3 regions of the Paenibacillus sp. EB106-04-04-XG159 genome follow, and region 3 is predicted to be linked to each of the others. Evidence: riboswitches for the same ligand, from Rfam matches in the RefSeq annotation. Region 3 holds a riboswitch; each other region holds the start of a gene.
The links. A riboswitch is a leader RNA that binds a small molecule or an ion and turns the genes downstream of it on or off. The one in region 3 is predicted to bind cyclic di-AMP.
Positions count from the first base shown of each region.

Region 1: linked by a shared signal. The riboswitch ahead of AC3WTP_RS06495 (TrkH family potassium uptake protein) and the one ahead of AC3WTP_RS10620 (3D domain-containing protein) in region 3 are both predicted to bind cyclic di-AMP.
Region 2: linked by a shared signal. The riboswitch ahead of AC3WTP_RS06095 (CAP domain-containing protein) and the one ahead of AC3WTP_RS10620 (3D domain-containing protein) in region 3 are both predicted to bind cyclic di-AMP.

Region 1 covers NZ_JBYTDY010000004.1:107,001-115,071, forward strand. The annotation lists gene dnaI (primosomal protein DnaI) at 1-163, shown strand, start outside; gene AC3WTP_RS06475 (YqzM family protein) at 270-422, opposite strand; gene trxA (thioredoxin) at 671-991, shown strand; gene uvrC (excinuclease ABC subunit UvrC) at 1,303-3,366, shown strand; gene AC3WTP_RS06490 (CPBP family intramembrane glutamic endopeptidase) at 3,424-5,100, opposite strand; cyclic di-AMP (ydaO/yuaA leader) riboswitch at 5,357-5,524, shown strand; gene AC3WTP_RS06495 (TrkH family potassium uptake protein) at 5,586-6,947, shown strand; gene AC3WTP_RS06500 (potassium channel family protein) at 6,971-7,645, shown strand; gene AC3WTP_RS06505 (GntR family transcriptional regulator) at 7,731-8,071, opposite strand, start outside.
Region 2 covers NZ_JBYTDY010000004.1:29,595-37,665, reverse strand. The annotation lists gene AC3WTP_RS06130 (M3 family oligoendopeptidase) at 1-352, opposite strand, end outside; gene AC3WTP_RS06125 (YycC family protein) at 502-678, shown strand; gene AC3WTP_RS06120 (hypothetical protein) at 675-905, shown strand; gene AC3WTP_RS06115 (DUF2225 domain-containing protein) at 918-1,658, opposite strand; gene AC3WTP_RS06110 (globin domain-containing protein) at 1,727-2,107, opposite strand; gene ylbJ (sporulation integral membrane protein YlbJ) at 2,556-3,794, shown strand; gene AC3WTP_RS06100 (NAD kinase) at 3,871-4,692, shown strand; gene AC3WTP_RS06095 (CAP domain-containing protein) at 4,823-5,521, opposite strand; cyclic di-AMP (ydaO/yuaA leader) riboswitch at 5,524-5,651, opposite strand; gene AC3WTP_RS06090 (YutD family protein) at 5,806-6,594, opposite strand; gene lipA (lipoyl synthase) at 6,695-7,579, opposite strand; gene AC3WTP_RS06080 (M23 family metallopeptidase) at 7,902-8,071, shown strand, end outside.
Region 3 covers NZ_JBYTDY010000007.1:94,826-102,896, forward strand. The annotation lists gene AC3WTP_RS10605 (transporter substrate-binding domain-containing protein) at 1-680, shown strand, start outside; gene AC3WTP_RS10610 (amino acid ABC transporter permease) at 775-1,428, shown strand; gene AC3WTP_RS10615 (amino acid ABC transporter ATP-binding protein) at 1,421-2,143, shown strand; cyclic di-AMP (ydaO/yuaA leader) riboswitch at 2,345-2,531, shown strand; gene AC3WTP_RS10620 (3D domain-containing protein) at 2,540-3,307, shown strand; gene AC3WTP_RS10625 (polysaccharide deacetylase family protein) at 3,363-4,379, opposite strand; gene AC3WTP_RS10630 (dihydroorotate dehydrogenase electron transfer subunit) at 4,641-5,342, shown strand; gene AC3WTP_RS10635 (dihydroorotate dehydrogenase) at 5,323-6,255, shown strand; gene lpdD (prenylated flavin chaperone LpdD) at 6,257-6,634, shown strand; gene AC3WTP_RS10645 (PspA/IM30 family protein) at 6,778-7,470, shown strand; gene AC3WTP_RS10650 (DUF350 domain-containing protein) at 7,636-8,040, shown strand.

The sequences.
Region 1 (8,071 bases), on a different contig from region 3:
CAAGCCGACGTTCTACACGTCTAATTACGATCTGGATGCGCTGCTGAAGCATTTCAGCTATACGCGTGAAGGCGAGGACATACATAAGGCGGAGCGATTGATGAATCGCGTCAAGCCGTATGTGAAGGTCGTTGAGGTGTTGGGAAGAAACAAACGGGAATAGCTCTGCAAGCGATAAGAGTTCAATACAACCCGTATTCGCAAAGAAGTCCGGTCACTTCCATGTAGGAAATGACCGGACTTCTTATGTATTGGCTTGTCGGAGAAACTCATGAGGACATGATGAACTTGACGATCACCATTCCAAAGAAGACGACGGTCATGAATACAAACATGGCCGTGAAGCCGACCATTAAGTCTCCCAAGTCGTCGCGCGGCTCTTCATTCACGTGCTCACGAGGGTCAAGCGTTCTCGCTTCCATAGATAGTCCTCCAATCTCATTATGTCTATCGGCAGATGATTGTTTATCAGCCGATACAGGCAAATTTAGCCAATTATTGTATCCAGTATAACGAATCTGTCATAGAATTGTAAAGAATAGGTATGGCAACTCTGTGACAAATCGGAGACAAATTTTAAGGAACCATGACGCATAAAAGATGAAGTTGTGGTATACTTTACATGTTGACTCAGAATTATAAGCTCTACAATATAAGGAGGAACTTTCTCATGGCAATCGTACACGTAACTGACCAATCCTTCAGCTCCGACGTGGACAACAAACAAGGCGTAGTATTGGTTGATTTCTGGGCTCCGTGGTGCGGACCTTGTAAAGCACTTGCACCAATTCTTGATGAGTTGGATAACGATATCGCAGGTCAAGCAACAATTGCGAAAGTGAATGTTGACGAAAACCCGGAATCCGCTTCCCGCTTCGGGGTAATGAGCATTCCAACAATCATCGTATTTAAAGATGGTCAGCCAGTTGATAAGGTTGTTGGCTTGAACTCCAAGGATGCGTTGAAGAACTTGGTAGCTAAACATCAATAAGATGCAGCTTGCCTTATGGCAATTGTAAGAACCCAGCACCGCTAACGGTGTTGGGTTCTTTTGCAATATAGGGACATATAGTCGAAATTACCGTATACCTCAACCATGATTTTTGCTAAATCAGCGATCCGCCAGCCTTTTGCTTTTTGGAGTGCTGCGGTTACAATAGAAGAGATGAACGGAATGTTGAGCGGCAGCTTACAGTCGTAATAGAATGCCGAAGCGGTGATAGGAGGAGACCGGTGAGTAAAGATAAGCATAACAAGCCGCCAAGTACGGAAGATCTTAAGATCATCGAGAAGCCGCCCATCATGAATATGAAATCTGAAAAGTGGAAGGCGCGCTGGAACGAACGCTACGGAGCGGAGCAGGATCTGGGACATGAACCAACAGCTGAAGAGATTGCAGAACGAGATGAAGCGCTCGAGCGCATTCGGCATAAGCTGGCGTTGCTGCCTGATCTGCCTGGCTGCTACCTGATGAAGAATCAGGAAGGTACCATTATCTATGTGGGGAAAGCCAAGATACTGAAGAACCGAGTACGTTCCTACTTCTCAGGAAGTCATGATGGCAAGACACAACGGCTTGTCTCGGAGATAAGAGACTTTGAATATATTGTCACAGCCAGCAACATGGAAGCACTAATTCTGGAATGCAATCTGATTAAGAAGCATCATCCGCGCTACAATGTGCTGTTGAAGGACGACAAGAGCTTTCCTTATATCAAAATAACGAACGAGAAGCACCCAAGGCTGGAGGTTACGCGTCGAGTGTTGAAGGATAAGGCCAAGTATTTTGGACCATATCCGAATGCTTACGCCGCGCAGCAGACGAAGAAGCTGCTCGATCGCTTGTATCCGCTGCGCAAGTGCAGCACGATGCCTGATCGCGTCTGCCTGTATTATCATATCGAGCAATGCCTGGCACCTTGCGAATATGAAGTAACCGCAGAGCAATATGATGCGATGACGCAGGAGATTGCCAAGTTCTTAAGCGGCGGACATGAGGAGATCAAGAAGGAGCTCCAGCGGAAGATGGAAGAGGCTGCGGAAGAGCTCCAGTTTGAGCGCGCGAAGGAATATCGCGATCAGCTGATGGCAATTGACGCGATCATGGAGAAGCAGAAGATTAATACGGCTGATCAGCTTGACCGTGACGTATTCGGCTTCGCGGTTGATAAGGGCTGGATGTGCGTCCAGATTCTATACATGCGTCAAGGCAAGATGATTGAGCGGCACGCGACTAAGTTTCCTTATTATGGCGCCGCCTATGATGACTTTATGTCTTTCGTAGCCCAGTATTACAGCGATAACCCGGCACTGCCGAAAGAAATTATGCTGCCGCTTGATGTGACGGAGCAAGGAACGGATCAAGCAGCAACAGCAGACTCTGACCATATTGACACTCATGGCACTGGTGAGGGTCAAGATCATTCTGACCATCCTGAAGAAGCCCATGAGGATGAGCAGAATCGCTTCGGAGCGGATGCGCTGCAACAATGGCTGAAGGTTAAGGTTGTGATTCCGAAGCGCGGCTTGAAGAAGCAGATGGTCACGATGGCGATAGATAATGCGCGAGTGACCCTTGAGGAGAAGTTCAAGCTCATCGAGCGTGATGAAGATCGAACCGCCCGTGCGGCGGAACGGCTTGGAGAAGCACTCGGAGTTGCCTCAGCGCGCCGGATCGAGGCGTTCGACAACTCGAACATCCAAGGCTCCGACCCTGTATCGGCTATGGTTGTATTTATCGATGGCAAGCCTGCGAAGAAGGAATACCGCAAATACAAGGTGCGGACTGTACAAGGACCGGATGATTATGAGACGATGCGTGAGGTCATTCGCAGACGGTATGAGCGCGTATTGAAGGAAGGTCTGGAGATGCCGGACATCATCGTGGTCGATGGCGGCAAGGGACAGATGGCGGTAGCCATAGACGTCCTGGAGAATGAATTGGGGTTAGCGATTCCCGTGTGCGGCCTTGTGAAGGATGTCAAGCATAAGACCGCTCAGCTTATGGCTGGCGACCCTCCGCAGGAAGTCAATCTGCCTCGTGACAGCCAGGAATTCTATCTGCTGCAGCGTATACAGGAGGAAGTGCATCGCTTCGCGATCACGTTCCATCGGGAACGGCGAGCGAAGTCTATGGTCGTGTCAGCATTGGATTCGATTCCGGGGATCGGCGAGAAGCGGCGCAAGATGCTGCTGAAGCATTTTGGGTCGCTCAAGAAGATTCGGGAGGCTTCTGTAGAAGACTTCCGTGAAGTAAGCATAGGTGAGCAGTTGGCGCAAACGATATTATCACATCTGAGAGAAGAGGATCAGTCAGCAGAAGCAGATCATGATGATATCGAAAGCGTCGATGGGGATATAGAATAAATAAGAGGCACTTGTTGGAATACTTATAAATAGTATTTCAGCAAGTGCCTCAATTGTTTATGGGATTGAATATGTAACCGTTTTGCGATTGCGGTGCATCGCGGCTAAGCAATACACAACTGTTACTGGAAGCAGCAGGTATATAATACCGAATGTAAAGCCCGCCAAGGAGCGCTCCAGGAATAGGGACATCACCATCAGCAGCGTATCGAGCATCAGATGAGCGCTGACGGCTGTCCAGAAGCCGTACCGAACCATTATCCATACGAAGGCGAAGCCGATAATCATCAGTTCTACTGGTCTTGAGTAGAACGGGTATATCGGATACATCACATGTCCCGCGGCCCAGACGAAGGTAGGGACGATGGCAGCAATCCATGTGTTCGGAATCCATCTTCTCAACAGCCCTACGCCGAATAAACGGTAGAATCCTTCTTCAGAGATCGCGGCTACCCATGCGAGCAAGGGGTACATGTACATATAAGTCAGATTCAATGGAGATGAGATCGAATCCGTTGAGCTCCAAGCACCGACACCGAGCTCCAGCAGGGTGAATATAATCGTCTGCATACCAAGCAGTATTCCTGCCCAGCATAGTCCGTTCCAGAAGGCATTCACCAATGCGGTTCCAAAGTTGGGATGTCTCCATGTAGGCAGCAAATTAGTATGGAGGCTCCGTCTCCACAGCGCGCGTCCCGTGACCAAGGCCAGATATAACATAATTCCGCCTTGTACGACAACAATTGCAGATTGCAGATATAGGGCGTTCTGTATATCGCCGGTTGTGACAGGTACTTTCTGTTCCAGCATGACATAGCTGGGCAGGGCATTCCATGAGTGGACGACGGATAATCCGCAGGATATGACAGCAAGCAATATGATCGTCCAGGAACCGAAATGTATCGTACGTCGATAGACTACAGCACATACGACAGCTGCAATCCCCATAATAAGTGACATTAGCTGATAGGCGTAGTTTTGAGTCTTCTCTGCTGATTCCTGCTGGTGTTTCATTTCAGAAGTATATGCAGGTGGAACATCCCATACAGGCCTAAGGCTGGTTATATAGTCTCCAGACCATGTGGCAACTAGCTCCAACGAGGCGTCGCCTACCTTGGCAGCAGGTACACGATATCTGATCTCATTCGGATTCGCGGCTGACATCGGCAATCGCTGTACTTGGGCATCTGTATACCCGAGCTCCCGAATTGCTTCATCCGTCCGAGCCGCCATGTCGGCCTCGCTAAGGTTAGATGAACTAGAAGGCATGTCAGTCGTTTGGGTCTGATAACCGACCAGCTTGCCGCTCGTCATATGCAGATCTACAATCGTGTATTCCAGATCATGCAGATTCCCTCTTCTCATCAAGACACGGTAGTAGTCGTATGGAGCCAGCTTGTCCCAAGGCTCATAGCTTTCCATCAATTGTTCTTTGCTCACATAACCGGATAAGAGTTGATTCGTATCGTATATAACAGCTGTTTCCAGCGGTTTAGAGGACTGTCTTCCTGAGGCGAATGCCTCATCCGCATACACCTTATATGCGAGGTTCAAAGCTTCTTGTTTCGTGATGGGCTTAGCGAGTGCTTCTTCACTGCCAGATGTAATGGGAGCTATGACTTGAAATGCCAAGAAGATCATGAACCCGATCACGGAGCAAACGACAACAAGTCTTGAGACGGTTCTCTGATGCAAAGACGCAGTAACGGATGCTTGTTCAAAGTGAGAAGACAAGGGAATCCCCCTCTATCGTGAAATGGTCTTATTATGATTGTATATCTGATCATAGCCGCTTATGTTTCATTTGAATAGAACAAGGTTATCGAAATTATAATGCAACGTCAAGAAAACAGGCGTCACACTGATGCATTGCATGAAAACAATCTAATGTAAACGCTCTTAATCCCTAATTCGGGTACATTTCAGATGAATTTGCCAGTTTATTGACTTTGTAAGTGCTCGTATAAACGTATATAATCATCTCGTTATGAATTGTATAGAGCCGAATTTCGCGCAAGCGAAAGCGGGGGAACCGATATTTGGGGTGAATTTCGCAATGTGCTGCAGACTTAGAGTATAAGCTGCAAGCGCTGCGAATAGGGCAACTTGACGTGCCCGAATCCGTCAGCTAACCTCGTAGGCGAGCACGTCAGGAAACCAGACAGCATTGGTATTCCGATGCTTTTTTTTATGAAATTTTTTAGAGGTGGGCACAGCAATTGAAAAAGATTGAGCTTTTACGACCATGGAGATTAACTCCGGCGCGCATACTGGCAGTGGGATTCGCTGCAATCATTTTGTTAGGCTCATTTCTTCTGATGCTCCCCATATCAAACGTTGACGGTCAACCGCTCCACTTTATCGATGCATTGTTCACAGCGACGTCTGCAACATGTGTTACAGGATTGGTTGTCGTTGATACGGGGTCGCACTTTACCATGTTCGGACAGATAGTCATCTTATGTCTTATCCAGATCGGCGGTCTGGGATTTATGACGATGGCGACGTTGTTCGCGCTCGTATTCAAGAAGAAGATATCATTGAAGGAACGATTGATCTTGCAGGAGGCGCTGAATCAGGGTTCGATGGAAGGTATCGTTCGTCTGATCCGCAAAGTACTGCTCTATTCTCTCATCATTGAAGGTTCAGCCGCTATTGTGTTTGCACTGCGTTGGGCGGTCGACATGCCTTTTGGACAGGCGCTGTACTTTGGTATATTTCACGGGATATCCTTTTTCAATAATGCGGGATTCGATATATTCGGGATGACAGCAAGCGGACCGTTCTCCAGCTTGACCAGCTATGTCGATGATCCGATCACTAATATCGTAGCGATGTTCCTGATTGTATCGGGAGGTATAGGATTTATCGTCATGTCCGATCTGGTTGATTATCGCAGGACGAAGCGTTTGTCGCTTCATACGAAGGTTGTTCTGTATACGACTGGTTTCTTAATCTTATTCGGGGCGCTTGTCATCTTCGTATTCGAATTTTCGAATCCGAACACGATGGGGGATATGAACTTCTTCGAGAAGATATTAGCTTCATTCTTTCAATCGGTTTCACCTCGTACAGCAGGGGTCAATACGGTTGATATTGCCGGATTGCGGCAGGCAACTCAATTCTTTATAGTCATTCTCATGTTTATCGGTGCTTCTCCAGGCTCGACGGGCGGCGGTATTAAGACGACGACATTCGCGATATTATTCGGCGGGGTCGTTGCGATGGTACGCGGCAAGGATGATATCGTGATGTTTAAGCATCGCTTGGCGAAAGACCGATTGAATAAAGCACTCACTTTAATATTGATAGCGCTAGGTCTGGTCATTACCGTGTCCATGATCCTGTCAACGACAGAGGATGCAGATTTTCTTGCGATCTTATTTGAAACAACTTCTGCATTCGGTACTGTAGGTCTGACTATGGGGATCACCAGCGATCTATCGAGCATCGGCAAGCTGTTGATTGCGATGACGATGTTTATCGGCCGATTAGGCCCGCTTACACTTGCATATGCGCTTGGACCGAAGACGGAACGTGAATTGTTCCGTCATCCAGAAGGAAAGATAACGATAGGTTAACAACAAAGGGGATAGTATCAAAGATGGATGTGCAGCAGTATGCCGTCATTGGAATGGGACGGTTCGGTTCCAGCTTGGCTGAAGAATTGATGAAGCTTGGTCACCAGGTATTGGGAATCGACAAGGATGAGGAAGTTATTGATGAAATGAACAATGTGGTAACACATGCAGTCGTTGCTGACGCGACAGATGAGGAAGTGCTTCGTTCGCTCGGCATTCGCAACTTTGACTGTGTCATTGTAGCAATAGGCAATGATATCCAGACGAGTATACTGGTTAGTATTCAGGTGAAGGAGCTGGGGGTCAAGAAAGTAGTTGCCAAGGCGCTGTCTGATCTGCATGGCAGAGTCCTGGAGCGGCTTGGAGTTGACCGAATTATATATCCGGAACGGGATATGGGCATTCGGGTTGCTCACCATCTCGTATCACCTAATCTCCTTGATTATATTGAGTTGTCTAAGGAATATACGATTGTGGAGCTCAACGTACCGAGATGCTTGAATGGAGTCACACTGCGTGAGCTGAACTCGCGCGTACGATACGGCTGCAGCATCGTAGCCTTGAATAAACCTAATGGCATTATAGTTGCTCCATCCGCAGATGATGTGTTGGCAGAGAATGATATCATGGTCATGATCGGTACTAATTTGCAAATTGAACAATTTGAAGAAAAGATTACAGATAATCGGAAATCTTAATTATACTACAGCCCCAAGCAAGCTCTTGAACAATAGTCAGGAGCATCGCTCGGGGCTTTTATTGTGTGACTGCGCTATATGCACGTTATTCATCCTGCGGCGTTTCTTTTATTTCCATAATCATATGTACAAGCTCTTCTTTCGTAATCTCCAATGCTTTCGCAGTCTGCAGAATGCGGGGCAGCTCAACCTCCGCGAATTGATCACGGCGCTTCTTCCTCACGATGGCTGCCGCTCCAGCGCCGACGAACATTCCAACCCCTCTTTTCTTGTACAGCACTCCTTCATCTACTAACAGATTGATGCCTTTAGCAGCTGTTGCCGGGTTAATCTGCAGCACTTTGGCGAACTGGGTAGTTGAAGAGACCTGCTGCTCTTCTTGCAGCTCTCCGTTTAGGATTTCATTTTCAATTAATTCGGCAATCT
Region 2 (8,071 bases), on a different contig from region 3:
TGCTTAATTTTTCATCGAATAACGTATTGATCGTTACATATTGTGCAAGAAGCTCTGTCAATCGACCATTCAGCTGTACTGCTTTCTTGTCATTAATGTCCTGAGCCGTCAAGCAGCTTATATAGGCGGCCACTTGGCGAAGCCGCATGGTAGCATCCTCGAGCTCCTTCGTCTTCACAACGAGCTGGTCAATGCCAGCTTCATCAGCCGGTACAGGCAGCGACTTCAACTCTGTATTCAATCGCTGTAAATCATTCTGTAAAGTATGTAAGTAAGTTTGCAGCGCTTCGGATTCCGAACCGCCTGGAAAGATGACATCTAAATCCCAAGTTAATTGCAGGGGTTGCTTCATTCGTAACACACCTCTCACATCTAGAATTGATTGTCATTACTCACTTATGATCAAACTTAATTAGGTCGAACGTGATTTGTCATTTCCGTTCTGACCGTGTATAACTAAACTATATCTCATCATACACTGGCTACGCAGGAGGTTCAATCATGAAACCACTACCAATATCCGCAGACACAGCTGTTAAGCTTTCCAAAGCACTAGGTGTCCCGGTCGAACATTTAATGCATATGCCGCAGCATATCTTACTTAAGAAATTAGCTGAATTAGCTGAACAAGATAAACCCCAATTGGAGGAGTCGGGCGATTCGGAGGCTAAGCAATGATTCCGTTAGAGAATACGATACCTTATGACGAAATGATGGGGGACTTATTCGTTGAAGCCTGTCCCTTCTGCTCAAAGAACCATGTTCTGCTGCCGATTAAGCCTGCGGAGCTGCCGCTAATACGCGATGGAAAGAAGCGGCTGCTCGTCTTTCCATGCTGCCATCATCGAGTTACGATTATTAATGCCGATCAAGACTACCTGCTTGCAGACCGCAGCATGCGTTAGTTATGAATCGGATTAAGTAAGCTTTACTTTGCCATCGTTAAATAACTGATCTGGAGTTTCGAGCTGCTGAGCCTTCATCTCTTCACGCATGATCGTCCATTGTTCACGAGCGGCGCGTATCATCGCAGCATCCATAATCCGCTGATCATGTATGATGTGCGCGAAATTCTTAGCCGCTTCCGAGAACTCACCTAAGCGGCGATGCAGGTCTCCTGTAATGAAGATGAGCCGCGCGTCGTTAAGATCTTGAGACTCCCGTTCATATACGGATAGATAGGCATTCAGCGCGAATCGCAAGTATTTCTGCTCTTGAGCTTCATCTCCTTGGTAGCGGTACAGCCAAGCGATATGATGCAATAGTCCAGCAATCACGCGCTGGCTTTCATTGATCGTCTGCGCGGTAAGCAAGGCCAACTGATACGTCTCCAATGCAACCTTCCAGCTTCGTTCCCCGGCATAGGAACGAGGCTGCCATTGCGAAGATACACGCACGCTGAATTCTTCGTGCTGCCTTTCGCTCCATTGCTTAAGAGCATGCTCTGTTGTTCCGCAGCCGCAGTGCTCGCATATCTGAACGACATAGTAATCCGGGTTCAGGCTGGGGTCTGCGTAGTGAGGACAGAAGTCAGAATCCATACGGATTGCTTTCTTATAACGCGGACGAATCCGCGAAGTTCGAAAGTCCCGTTCACAAGCAGGACAGGTAGCTGTAAGATCGTATAATGGTTCTACGTCACTATTATTAGTTTGCATATGCCGACCTCCTTAGATTAAGTCCAAGTTCAATTGTGTAATGGAGTATGCTTACCATATTCAGTAGTTCAAGATTGATTTACAAAGTGATGTGCTGGTCCTGACAAGCGGTTCATAACCATTTCACGCAGCTCAGGCGGCATCCCAATGTCGACAAGCGCGGCATCCATGCAGCTTAACCAGGCGCGTGCGCGTTCAATGGTTATCGGAAATGGCAGATGGCGCGCTCTCATCATCGGATGTCCATTCTGCTCCGTGTACAGCATCGGCCCTCCGAAGAATTGTGTTAAAAATAAAAACTGCTTCTCCAATACAGGCGTTATATCTTCAGGAAATAACGGGGCTAGCAACGGTTCCTGCTGGACTCTTGGATAGAATGCCTCTACCATGCGTCGAACGGTTTGCTCCCCGCCAATCATGTCATATAAGGTTTCGTTATATTTATTCATAACGCTCTCCTATCTATCGGTAATATTACACATGGACATTATAGCACACAAAAAAGACGCTAAACTCTGTTTAGCGCCGAACCTGGAATATTATGTTTCCCAATCTTCTGGTGGACCCATCAACGACTCTCGAATAACGTAAACGAAAGCGCAAACTAAGAGGCCTGCTATTATACTCATCCGAATCACCCCTAATTATCGGATACCGTTTCATCCTTCTATATAACTATCTTATCATAAGGATTCACGCGATGATACGAAAAAATGCAAACGGTTTCTTTACATTTTGATTACAGTTGAGAATGAGTTGTGATAGGGATATCCCCACTCGTCTCTCATAGTGAGAATGTTCCTCTTCTCCCGCTCATATGATGGTGTTGGACCCTTGTCCAACGCTTCGCAGCTGTCTCCCACTCGGCTGGGCGGACAATCGAGGAGGGAGATTACGATGTATCGGTGGCAACGGCTCAATCTCATATTACTGGCAGCCATCTTCTCTATCAGCCTGCTCCTAATGCTTATCTATCCACAGTCACTGCTAACAGCGGCTGAAAGAGGGTTGACCATATGGTGGGACGTACTATTTCCATCCCTCCTGCCATTCTTCATTATTTCTGAAATGCTCCTTGGCTTCGGCATTGTTCATTTTATTGGAACACTGCTTGATCCGATCATGCGTCCACTGTTTCGCGTACCCGGTGTGGGAGGCTTCGTCATGGCGATGGGGTATGCATCCGGCTATCCAGTCGGCGCAAAGCTTACAACGCGCTTACGGGCACAAAGCTTAATAACGCGCGAGGAAGGAGAACGCCTAGTCGCCTTTACGACGACGTCCGATCCTATATTTCTGATCGGCGCGGTATCTGTCGGTTTCTTCGGCCATGCCAGCCTTGCCCTGACTCTGATTGCCGCGCATTATGGATCTGGCTTGCTCCTAGGCTTACTCATGCGCTTCTACGCTCCGCATGCTGCGCCTACTCCATTGCAGAAAGACCAGATGCAGCCGAAACGGACTGCCATGAGGCATATATTCGTGCAAGCGTTCAACGCTATGCATCAGGCGAGAATCAGCGACGGCCGCTCGATCGGCACCATGCTGCGCGAAGCAGTAGAATCATCCTTGAAGCTGATGATTGTCGTTGGCGGTCTTGTTGTATTCTTTTCAGTCGTCATGGAGCTGCTCACCGCCTCTTCCGTTATGCTTATATGGGATTCCTTCCTCAGTGCGGCCCTCGGTTTGTTCGGCCTTCCAGACATACTCGCTCAAGCTTTCTCCAGCGGCTTATTCGAGGTCACACTCGGCGCTAAGAGCGCAGGTGCCGCAACCCAAGCAGGCACCCACCTGCAGCTCGTCGCAGCAGCATGGGTACTCTCATGGGCTGGTCTATCGGTTCACGCCCAGATTGCCAGCATTCTGAATCAAACGGATTTGCGATATACGCCGTTTGTCATTTCGCGCTTGATTCACAGTTTTCTAGCTGCTATCGCAGCTTATTGGCTATACCCTTGGTTGAAGACAGATACGCTCCATGTCCCGACATGGATGTCAACGGCACTAACGCAAGAATGGAAGGGTTGGCCTGACACGATTCCTTTTATTTCATGGGGAATGGCGGTATTCATTGGCATAACGTCGATAATGGCGGTATTAGGGGTGCTCCTTCGCCTTTTGCGCTCAAATCGATAGGAGATAATGATTGTTTTCCAGTAGCGGAACGATTAATATGAATATGTCATGACTTGCCAATAAAGGAGCCGCTATCTTGAAATACGCCATATTGTCGCGCGGCGATGAACTATCGAATCGGTTAGCCGATCGATTTCAACAGCTTGCATCCGACCATCAACTAACGCATGATTCCATATACCCTGAGATTGTCATTTCCATCGGTGGCGATGGAACGATGCTGCAGGCCTTTCATCGTTATATCAACCAACTGGATTCTCTTGCCTTTGTGGGTATACATACAGGACATTTAGGTTTTTATGCCGATTGGCAAGCTGATGAGATCCAGACACTCGTCGAGCTTATGTCCGACCACGCTTCACTGGAAGATATCGCACCTCGCAAGGTTAAGTACCCGTTGATCGAGCTGACGATCAAGCGCGATGACGGTGGAGTGCAGCAATATATTGCACTTAATGAATTCACGCTCAAAGGTGTCGACGGCACCGTAGTCGCTCAGATTGACATTAATAAACAGCGGTTTGAGATGTTTAGAGGAGATGGCATCTGCATCTCCACACCGTCCGGCAGCACAGCATATAACAAGAGCTTAGGCGGAGCCATGGTGCATCCTTCTATTGAATCTATACAGATGGCAGAGATCGCATCAATCAACAATCGAGTATTCCGTACACTTGGAGCTTCCATTGTCCTGCCGAAGCATCACCATATCGATATTTATTCCCGCAAGCATCAGCGCCTATTATTAACGATCGATCATGTGAACGTACCGCTGGACAACCTAAGCTCAGTAAGCTGTCGAGTGGCAGATCAGAAGGTTACTTTTGTCCGTTATCGCCCATATCCATTTTGGAATCGTGTCCGAGAAGCCTTTATCGGTCAAGACGACTCTCGTTAAATACTTGCTGCAGGCTATCCCTTTATTGATTAATCAACATAGGGATAGCCTGTTGTCGTTTCAACGAGCAATTAAAAAAGGTTGTCTCAACCTTCCCTAATAGGAATGTTGAGACAACCCGATAATTGCTTTAGCCGATGAATTCTTGAACCCATTCGCCGTTGTAATAAGCTACGCCAATCTTCGTGTAGCTGCTATTCAAAATATTTTGACGGTGACCTGTGCTATTCATCCATGCGTCCATTACTTCCTGCGGTGAACGCTGACCCTTAGCAATGTTCTCGCCTGCTGTTCTGTACGTAATTCCATTTGCTTGCATCATATCAAATGGAGAACCATACGTAGGCGATTGATGATCAAAGTAGTTATTGTCATACATGTCCTTGGCTTTAAGCATCGCTACATCAGACAGCTTGCTATCGACTGTCAAAGGAGACAAGCCTGCTGCTGCACGCTCTTGGTTAACAAGCTCTACCACTTGTGCTGCATACTCTGATAGATTGGCTTGACCCTGATCTTCGTTAGCTTGTGAGTTATCGTTTTGACCTTGGTTCTGATCCTGGTTCTGACCTTGGTCCTGACCTTGGTTCTGACCTTGTCCATTATTCGGGTTATGACCTTGGCCTGGTGTTTGATAGATTGGTTTCCAATTTGCCAACCAATTTTGCAATGCCGCATTCCAATTAGACGAGTTAAAGCTATATTGAACGTTAACTGCATCACAGTTCGGCGCTTGTGCTGGCGCTGCTGCAGCGGATCCTGCCGCTAAAAATGGACTGCACGCAAGTACACCTGCTACTGCCAATGTAATCATATGTTTCTTCATCATCAATTCTCTCCCTTTGTAGCCTACGAGGTTAGCTGTCGGGTTCGAGTGAAAGAGTCTCCTCGATCGCATACGCGATTTCACCCCATATGTGGTTCCCCCGCGCTCATGTGAGCTTCAGCTTTGTTTTTGAATTTCTTACAGAATTGTAACATGTATGGCAGCAGCATTCATTTCAAATTTATTGTAATTTAATACATATTATTACACCCGACCCATATCAAAGGAATGCAAAAAAGACCAACCGCATATGTTCACGGTTGGTCACACGATTGGTCTTTCTCTTATTAGGAGTGTACGCCTTCTGGAGCTCGCTGCATCTCATTGTCACGGCCGCTGCCAGCTTGCGGTTTACCGCCTGATTGCTGCCCGCCTTGCTTGCCAGGCTTGAATCGGCTGCGCTGTTGACGGCTCGACTTATTGCGATCTCCACGTTCTGAGCGTTCAGCACGGTCATTACGTTCCGAGCGTTCCGGTCTCTCGCCTCGATCAGCTCGCGGTCCACGATCCTGCTCCCCGCGAGCTTGTCTGTCCTGCCGAGCCGGACGCCCATTACGCTCCTGCTTATCGCTGCGATCTGTGCGGAATTGACGCTCTGCACGTCTATAGCGTTCCGCACGCGAGATTGGTTCGTCTGAGCCCGCTTCTGAAGCATCCTGCTTATCGTCAGTCACTGCATTGCCCGGTGTTAACGATATGCCCTGCTGCATATCTGCGCCGTCTGACATATCCTCAGCTGCAGCTGCACCTTCCATCTCCGCATCAGACTCCCAAGATTCTATCGTTCGTCCGCGTCCGTCCTTAGAAGGCTTTTTCTCCAAGATGAAATATGCACAGCCGAAATTGCAATATTCATTAATATAGTCCATGACCCCGCACATCGTAGTTTCCTTCGTGTTCTTGGGATGATTGTCCTTGAAGAAGCCCTTCAATCGCAATTGATTGTATCCCCAGTCTCCAACAATGTAATCGTACCGATCCAGCACTTCACTATAACGGTCACGAAACATTTCCGGATTCCAGGCGGTCCGATGCTCTTTCACGATCTCATACGTTCTACCACCGATATGAATCACTGTCCTATTCCCTCCTTCCCGTCTCTTCCGCCCCCAACGGACCAACCTACTTCGCCTATCCGCAGCTTTGCGTGTTCACGCCTAACTGATGGCAGTTAATCTAAACTTGAGCAGCCTTGTTCTCATGCGCTGATTTTACTTGTTCATGTGCATGATACGAGCTGCGAACCAACGGACCCGATTCCACATGGCTAAATCCGCGCTTAAGTCCTTCTTCCTTCAGCTTCTCGAATTGTTCCGGGGTATAATATTGCTCCACGTTTAAGTGCTTGGACGTAGGCTGCAGGTACTGTCCGATCGTCAATATATCAACATCAACCGCACGCAAATCGTCCATTGTTCTTAGTATTTCCTCCCATTCCTCGCCAACGCCCAGCATAATGCTTGACTTGGTAGGGATGTTAGGCTTCATAAGCTTAGCTTGACGCAGCAGTTCTAACGTACGCTCATACTTCGCCTTAGCTCGCACTCGGTCTGACAGGCGCTCTACCGTCTCGACATTATGGTTCAAGATGTCTGGTTTAGCGTCCATTACAAGCTTAAGCGCGTCCCAATTGCCCATAAAGTCGGGAATCAGTACTTCTACAGAGCAGAACGGCAATCGACGGCGAATCGCTGCAATCGTTTCAGCAAAGATAGTAGCTCCGCCATCCTTCAAATCATCTCGAGCAACAGAGGTTACGACGCAATGACGCAATCCCATGCGTTCCGCAGCTTCAGCTACACGTTCTGGTTCCTGCAGATCGAGCTCAGTCGGCATTCCAGTGTTAACTGCGCAGAAACGGCACGCCCGTGTACAAATGTCCCCCAAAATCATAAATGTCGCTGTACGATTAGCCCAGCATTCATATATATTCGGACAACGCGCTTCTTCACAGACCGTATGAAGCGTTTTAGAGCGCATCATATCCTTTATCTCGGAGTAATTCTCTCCTGTTGTCAGTTTAATGCGAATCCAGTCGGGTTTTTGCAATTTTGTTTTCATTAGCGGGCAACCTACCTTCTTATATCACTTAACCTCGACCCTTGCTGATATCGTCTTCGTCTCTCGCACAATATTACTTGGATACACAGCAAGAGCTCTTACGAAGTAACTTAAACTATGATTGAGCTTAGCATATTTTAATTATTCAATCAATTTATTGTCCAATTTTTACAGACTATTCAATAGGCATAATACCCTTATATGAAGACAGGCTCTTTGGTGATCAGCGACTATGCGATCTGTGTGCCGACTTTGGATAAGTTCGTTATATCCGTACATCCTAAGCATAACTATTCTGTCACTTGTGAAGGAAGGTAAGAACATGAGACGATTCGTGATCCACTTGACGATATGCAGTGTCATCTGGGGAACCATCAACCTTTCCGCAACTAATGCGTATGCAGATCCCGCCCCTGCGGCATCCGAGTCAGCAGAGCATAAACTGCCAGAAGCAGCATCTGGCGATAATCCATATAAACAGCGGAGAGATAT
Region 3 (8,071 bases):
TGCTTGCAACGAGCGCAGATTACCCTCCATTTGAATTTATTAAGATGGAAGATGGCAAGGAGAAAATCGTAGGCTACGATATTATGATCGCTGAGGAAATTGCGAAGGATCTCGGAGTAGAGCTCGTGATCGAGAATATGGGCTTTGATGCTTCCCTCGAAGCAATCCGGGTTGGTAAAGCTGATATCATGATGGCTGGTATGGATCGTAAGCCGGAGCGTGAAAAAGTAATGGCTTTCTCCGACACGTATTATCAAGCAGAAGCAGGTGTACTGGTTCGAGCTGAAGATGCAGATAAATACAAATCGCCAGAAGATATGAAAGGCTTGAAGCTCGGCATTCAGAAGGGCAGTACATTCGTGGATGTTGCGGCTCAAGTGCCAGATTCACAGCAAGAATTGCTAGTGAAGGTCAATGATCTGGTGCTTGCCTTGGAAACAGGTCGTGTAGATGCGGTTCTAGTCGACAAGCCCGTTGCAGAGGCATATGCAAAGAACAATAGCAAAGTTGTTGTCGCGCCAGTAGCTTTGAAAGCAGCTAGTGAAGGATATGTGGCAGGATTCACTAAGGATAGCGTCAAGCTGCAGGAAGCTGCTAACAAGACGATCAAACGCTTGAAAGACGAAGGCAAGTTGGACGAATTCTTTGCAAAAGCTAATGCACTTGCGGAGAGCGAATAATCGTTAACATATGATGCGTGAGAAAGTGCGGTGTATACCGCTCTTTTTCATTTAATGAGCGAATAGGGAAGATGTGGAAGGTGGCGAATGATAGATGAGTATGTTTGAAGCATTATCGGAATTTCATCTAAAGTATTTATCAGGAGTAAGCGTTACATTATTATTGTCATTAAGCGCGGTAGTGGTTGGGGTTGTGCTGGGACTTATTCTCGTGCTGATGCGATTATCGAAGATTAAGCCTCTGAGATGGTTTGCAGTCACCTATATCGAGGTATTCCGCGGAACTCCACTGCTCGTGCAGTTGTTTATCATCTATTTTGGCCTTACGGAAATGGGTCTTGATCTAAACAAGTTTACATCAGGTGTAATAGCAGTTGGTCTTAATAGTGCGGCGTACTTAGCTGAAATATTCCGTGCCGGCATTCAAGGCGTTGACAAGGGGCAGGTTGAAGCAGCGCGATCGCTTGGGATGAAGCAGTCTGCTACGATGCGTTATATTGTTCTGCCTCAGGCTATTCGGTCTGTACTTCCAGCGATCGGCAATGAGTTTGTAACGATGATCAAGGAGACTTCCATTGTGAGCTTTATCGGGATCGCGGACCTCATGTTCCAGACGGAGCAAATCCGTAGTATAACGTATACCGCAATGGGTCCATTGCTCGGCGCAGCGTTCTGCTACTTCGTTTTGACCTTTACTTTGTCCAAGGTTATCGGACGTTTTGAAAGGAAGTTGAATACGAATGATTAAAATACAACAGTTGCATAAATCTTTTGGTAAGCTGGATATACTCAAGGGGATCGACCTGGAGATTAAGAAAGGCGAAGTTGTCGTGATTATTGGCCCGAGCGGCTCTGGTAAGAGTACGCTGCTGCGCTGCATTAACTTGCTCGAGACTCCGACCAAAGGAGATATCGTGTTTGAGAGCGAGAAGATTAATAATAAGGGTCATGACATCAATAAGACACGGGAGAAGATGGGGATGGTGTTCCAATCCTTCAATCTGTTTCCTCATATGACAGTACTGGACAACATCATAATTGCTCCGATTAAAGTGAAAAATGTTTCAAAAGATAAAGCGCAGCAAATCGCGATGGATCTGCTCAATAAAGTAGGTTTGGCGGATAAAGCGAACGCATATCCAGCTCAATTGTCCGGCGGACAGAAGCAGCGGATCGCCATCGCTCGTGCTCTCGCTATGCAGCCTCATGTGATGCTATTTGACGAGCCAACGTCTGCACTTGACCCCGAGATGGTAGGAGAAGTCCTCGAAGTTATGAAATCACTCGCTGCCGATGGGATGACCATGGTCATCGTTACACACGAGATGGGCTTTGCCAAAGAAGTAGGCGATCGTATCATCTTTATGGATGGCGGTCAAATCGTAGAGGATGGAACACCTGAGCAGATATTTGGTAATGCTCAACATGATCGAACTAAGAATTTCTTGGGAAAAATATTGTAAACCTTATACTGTAAGTGTAATAAATTGAAAGAGCGCTGGCTGTTCCAGCGCTCTTTTTGCTTATTCCAACTTACCGTAATTATCCTTTTTTGATGTAGAAGCAGTCATCATTGTCATCGTTCTGTAATCTCTGAACCCGTTGTCCCCCAAGGATTTGAAGATGATGACATTATATAACATTTGATGGGTTACAAATCTGTGATAATATGTAAGCCAAGCCGAACGACAACGTACGGGGGACGCCTGATCGATGTTTCAGACCTTGTGTAACAGCTCTGATCATCTTGGGGTGAATCGTATTGCAGCTTTCCATCGGAGAGAAGCGATCGTAGGGTACTCCTTAACCCGAATCCGACAACTAACCCCGGAGGCAGATTCTAAGGAGGTAATAAGTAAATGAATAAGAAATTAACACTTAAGCTTACGGGCTTGATGCTCGGAGTAGTCATGATACTCCAGATTCTGCCTGTATATGCGGAAGGAAGTCAATCACCGACCAGCACTACATTTTATCAAACAGCAGAACAATATAATGTGAGCTTTGATGGCTTTCTAGCAGATCATCCTGTAATCGAGAAGAAGAAGTTGTATGCTGGTAATGAAGTTATGGTTCCAGATGTGATGCAGAATAGTCCGGTCGCTAACCTAACGGTAGATGAGCCGGGCAATAAGCCGGAAACTGCGACAAAACAAGCTAATGCAAAACAGAGTGCTGCACAACCAGCAGCAAATGCACCAGTCGCAGAAGCCGCTCCGAAGAGCCAAGTCTCTAACGTTAAACCTGCATCAACAACAGCTAAGAAATCTTCAGCTAATACGGTCACTGTTGCAGGTAGAGACATGACGTATACGGATAAGCTTGACATGCGTGCGACTGCTTATACGGCAGACCCGAGCGAGAATGGATGGGGCGCAGTTGATGCATTAGGTAATCCACTGAAATTAGGCACAGTTGCTGTTGACCCTGATGTCATACCGCTCGGAACTAAGCTGTTTGTGACAGGCTATCAATATAGTCATCTGCCTGGTGGAGGTTTCGTTGCGACAGCGACGGATACAGGCGGTGCGATTAAAGGGAACAAGATTGATATCTTCGTTCCAGTAAGCAAGAGCACAGGAAGTACCTTTGGCGTACAAGATGTTCAGGTCTATGTGTTGAAATAAGGAGAAACAATACGAGCTTGTCCGTTGATGTAACGGACAAGCTCGTATGTATTAATCAGTAATCTCTTTTTTCCTTATGATCATGAAGTAAGTCGGGTAGAGTAACAAACTGATAGTTCTGTTCGCGAAGCTGTCGGATAACCTTAGGCAGAGCTTGAACCGTATTTTGCAAATATCCCGGTCTTCCTCCTCCGCCTGCATGCTGCAGAACGATTGAGCCGGAGTTGACTTGACTCATAATATTCTGTTCAACGCGACTGGACGAAATGCCTCGCCAATCATTGGAGTCTACATCCCAATTGACGACAATATAACCATGGTCGCCAGCCCACTGAAGCTGCTCTTCGGTGATTTCACCAAAAGGGGGTCTGAAAAATCGAGGTTTATAGCCTGTAATATTAGAGATGATCGATTCCGTATTCTGGATCTGCTTGACGAATGTTGACATTGTCGTCTTCGTTAGCAGTGGATGGTCGTATGAATGATTTCCGATGATATGCCCTTCGGCTACCATGCGTTTAATCATTTCTGGATTAGCCTTAGCTCGATGACCTTCAATAAAGAAGGTGGCTTGTATGCCATGTTCCTTCAATATATCAAGGATCACAGGAGTTACCGTTCTGTCAGGTACATCATCAAAGGTAAGCGCAACTTTCTTCCCATTTCCGCTCGGTGCGCGGAACTTAAAGATCTCGGGATACTTTTTCCACAGCTGCGCGATGTTCAGATGACCAGCAGCGGAGCTTCCCATCTCTGAGTAAGTCTTATATCTCATACTTTGGGCAGTTGAAGTTGATTGCTTCTCATACATATATCCAGGCAGATGATTGCCTTTGGAATCAAATGTTGTATCTTCATTATCAGATGATTGCTGCGTGACGTTATGAGGGTCCGATTCTTGCCATTTCACAGCAGGCAATAGCTGATGTTCTTGTCCTTCGAAGTTCTGGAGATGCTCAGTTGTTACTGTCATCTTAGGGAACTGTCCAACAGCTTTTTCTCCTATGGAGCATCCATTCATCATCATCATGGCAATTGCAATAATACCAAACACGGTATTGCGCATGGACATGGCTCCTTTCCTCCCAGGAATACTTACTCAATAGTACATCCTTGTTATGTCCTTATACAGCAAGAAATATGCCCCATAACATAAAGGGAGAATCCTTCCATTTTCGAATCGCAAATATCCATTAAAATGTAAATCACAATTAAAATTCATCATTTTTTACTCAAATATTAAATTGTTTGAGGGGATTGTGATATTCGTCACGGTTTGAGCACGTTCGACATGACATCATGTAAATGTTAAAGCTGAAAAAGGAGAGGGAACGTGCATACTATAGTTTCGAACGAACGCATATCAGAAGGTATTTACCTCATGACAATTGAGGGTTGTTTTCAAGCTCGGATGGGGCAATTCTTCATGCTTCGCGCTTGGGGCAACTCACCGATACTTTCGCGTCCAATTAGTATTTTCAATATTGAGCAGGACTGCATCCAATTCTTGTATAAGGTCGCTGGAGAGGGTACGCGCTTATTCGCCAACCTAAGAGCAGGTGATCAGATTCAACTTGAAGGCCCACTAGGAAACGGATTTCCAGATGTTAAAGGTAAAACAGCGCTTATCGGCGGAGGTATTGGAGTTGCTCCGTTGTTTTATACCTCTAAGCATTTGGACAAACCTGATATTTATTTAGGGTTTAGAGGTCAATCTTATCTAACTGAAATGTACGAGCCTTACGCGAATGAGCTTCATGTTTGTGTTAACGGAAACCTTCTAGAAGATTTGGATTTATCACAGTATGATAACGTTCTCGTTTGCGGTCCCGGTGGTATGATGAGGGCGGTTTCTCTTATGGGTGCCGATCTGGATACCAACATTTACGTATCGTTTGAAAAGCGGATGGCGTGTGGAATTGGCGCTTGCTACGTATGTTCGATAACGAATAAAGACAGCAATCGTAAAGTTTGCGCGGATGGACCTGTATTTTCATCGAAGGAGGTTGATTGGAATGCGGAGCTTAGCTTGTGAGGTAGCCGGCATCAAGTTTAACAACCCGATCGTAATGGCATCAGGGACGTTCGGTTTCGGTAGAGAGTACGCAAAGCTTTATGACATTAATAAATTGGGGGGCATCTCCTGTAAAGGGTTAACCTTGCATCCTAGAGCAGGAAACACAGGTACTCGAGTGTTCGAAACCTCTGGCGGCATTATGAACAGCGTTGGTCTTGAGAACCCGGGTGTCGAAGCATTCCTGCAGGAAGAGATGCCGTTCTGGGAAAATATCGAGCCTGTAAAGATTGCGAATCTCGGCGGCAGCAACATCGAAGAGTATGTGCTTGGCGCGCTGAAGATTACGCAAGATGCAGAAGAGCGCCGCAAGCAGAATCGTAAAGCTATCGATATGATCGAGCTCAATATTTCTTGCCCGAATGTAAAAGAGGGCGGGATTGCCTTCGGTATTAAGACCGACATAGCGCGTCAGGTCATTAGTGAAGTAAGACAAGTTACTTCTCTGCCTCTTGCTGTCAAGCTGTCGCCTAACGCTGAAGACATCGTTGATATGGCAGTTATGTGTGAGCAAGAGGGTGCTGAGTGCATATCGCTCGTCAATACTTTTTCAGCTATGAAGATCGACATCTACCAACGCCGCAGTGTGTTCAACAATCTGTATGCAGGCTTGTCCGGTCCAGCTATTAAGCCGATCGCGCTTCGTATGGTTAATCAGGTGTCTAAGGCTGTCAGCATACCTGTTATGGGAATGGGCGGCATCTCGTCCGCTGCAGATATCATTGAATTTATTATGGCAGGTGCGGCTGTCGTTCAGATCGGAACTTATAACTTTATGAATCTTCGTGCCGGCGAAGAGCTGTTAGCTGGTATCCAAAGCTATATGGAACTTGAAAACATTAACAGCCTCGATGAAATTAGAGGTATCGTGTAACATGAGCTGGTCAGTACCGGAGCTTTCGATACGATGCCGCATCGAGCGGATCGGTCGTGATTGGCTGGTCGTCATTACTGGCGGTGAGCATGAAGAACATCATCATATCGGCGCGATCACGATCGCTTATCGAGATGATGAAGCTGCTGTGAGGACATCAACTCAGGTTATACCAGGTCATAAGGAGCATTATATTACGGAACAAATGGCTATCGAAGCAATACAAATGTTATCGTTAAGCGGCGGAAATGTGACGGTAGTCGCGGGAATCCATTATGATAATCTGGATAAAGCGCAGATAGAAACTGTAGTGGATGAAGCTTGGAGCTGTTTTCGCAACGAGCTATTGCATGCATGTAACGTAAATTCCAGCATATGATATAAAGGTCGACATGATGATTCATGTCGACCTTTCTTTTTATAATAATAAATGGTTTGAAACGAATAAAGATAACGGACGTATTACATCTTTAAATAACAATTTCGTTATTAATCTTTCGTCATTTCAAAGGAGAGACCAACATGGCTTTATTTAAACGTTTACGTGATGTTACGATGTCCAACTTGTACGCTCTGATCGAGAAAGCGGAAGATCCTGTTAAACTGACAGATCAATACCTACGTGATATGCAAGAGGATCTGGAAGAAGCGGAAAAGGCGGTTGCTCAACAAATCGCAATTGAAAAACGCTTCAAAATGCAGTTGGAAGAGCAAGAAGCACTTGTTAAGAGACGTGAAGAGCAAGCAATGCTTGCTGTTGAAGCAGGCAATGTAGAACTTGCTCGCCGCGCTCTAGAGGAGAAGAAAGCGGCTGAACAGAAAGTTCAAGAGTTCCGCACTGGCTACGATCAGAACCATGCAGCTGCGAACAATCTTCGTTCGAAGTTGGATGAAATGCGCAAGCAATACACTGATATGAAGAATAAGCGTGAAACACTCGTTGCTCGTTTCAACGCAGCCAGAGCTCAGAATGATATCAACAAGGCAATGGCCGGTTTCAATTCAGACACTGCTATGTCCGGTCTGAAGCGTATGGAAGACAAGATGCTCCAGATGGAAGCTCAAGCAGATGCAAGCAACGAGCTTAATGCTCCAGCGCGTTCGCTCGATGATGAGTTTGCAAAGCTCTCAGCTAATTCGGGCGTGGAAGACGAGCTTGCAGCTCTGATCAGAAAAGCTGAAGAAAAGAAAAACGGTACTGCTGACAACAGCTAATGATATCAGCACTAACAGGGGACGCTTGCAGAAGCAGGCGTCTTCTTCAATGAATGTCGGCTGATGGTTTGCATATGATTGAAGAAACAGCTTGATTATCACCATTGTGATCATGGATAGTATATAATGTTATGAAAGGGGAACATGCTGTTGGACGGCTTAAAGATTGCGTTTGAACAAGTTCCGGCAATTGCCTTGTGGACGGGAACCGGCGTCATTTTGTTAGTGGTACTCATGTGGGTTGACGCCTTTTTTACGAAATATAACGACATGGAGGAAATGAGAAACGGAAATGTCGCGGTAACCACCCGCTTCATCATGAAGCTCTTTGCTCAAGGTTATATCTTATCACAATCGATAAGTGTTGCTTATTCTTTGGGTGAAGCTTTAATTATGTCTATTATCTCCTTCGTGCTGCTGCTTATCATTGAAGCTATAGTACGGTTCGCATTGCGCACAGTTTCAGGGATTAATCTAGAAGAAGGCACGAAGAATGGCTTAATGTCGCATGCGCTCTTGGCAGGCTCGCTTCATGTGGTTGGAGCATTTATCATAGCGTCATGCCTGTAGTACCCGAGAGCACACGTACTTGGTAGAAAGG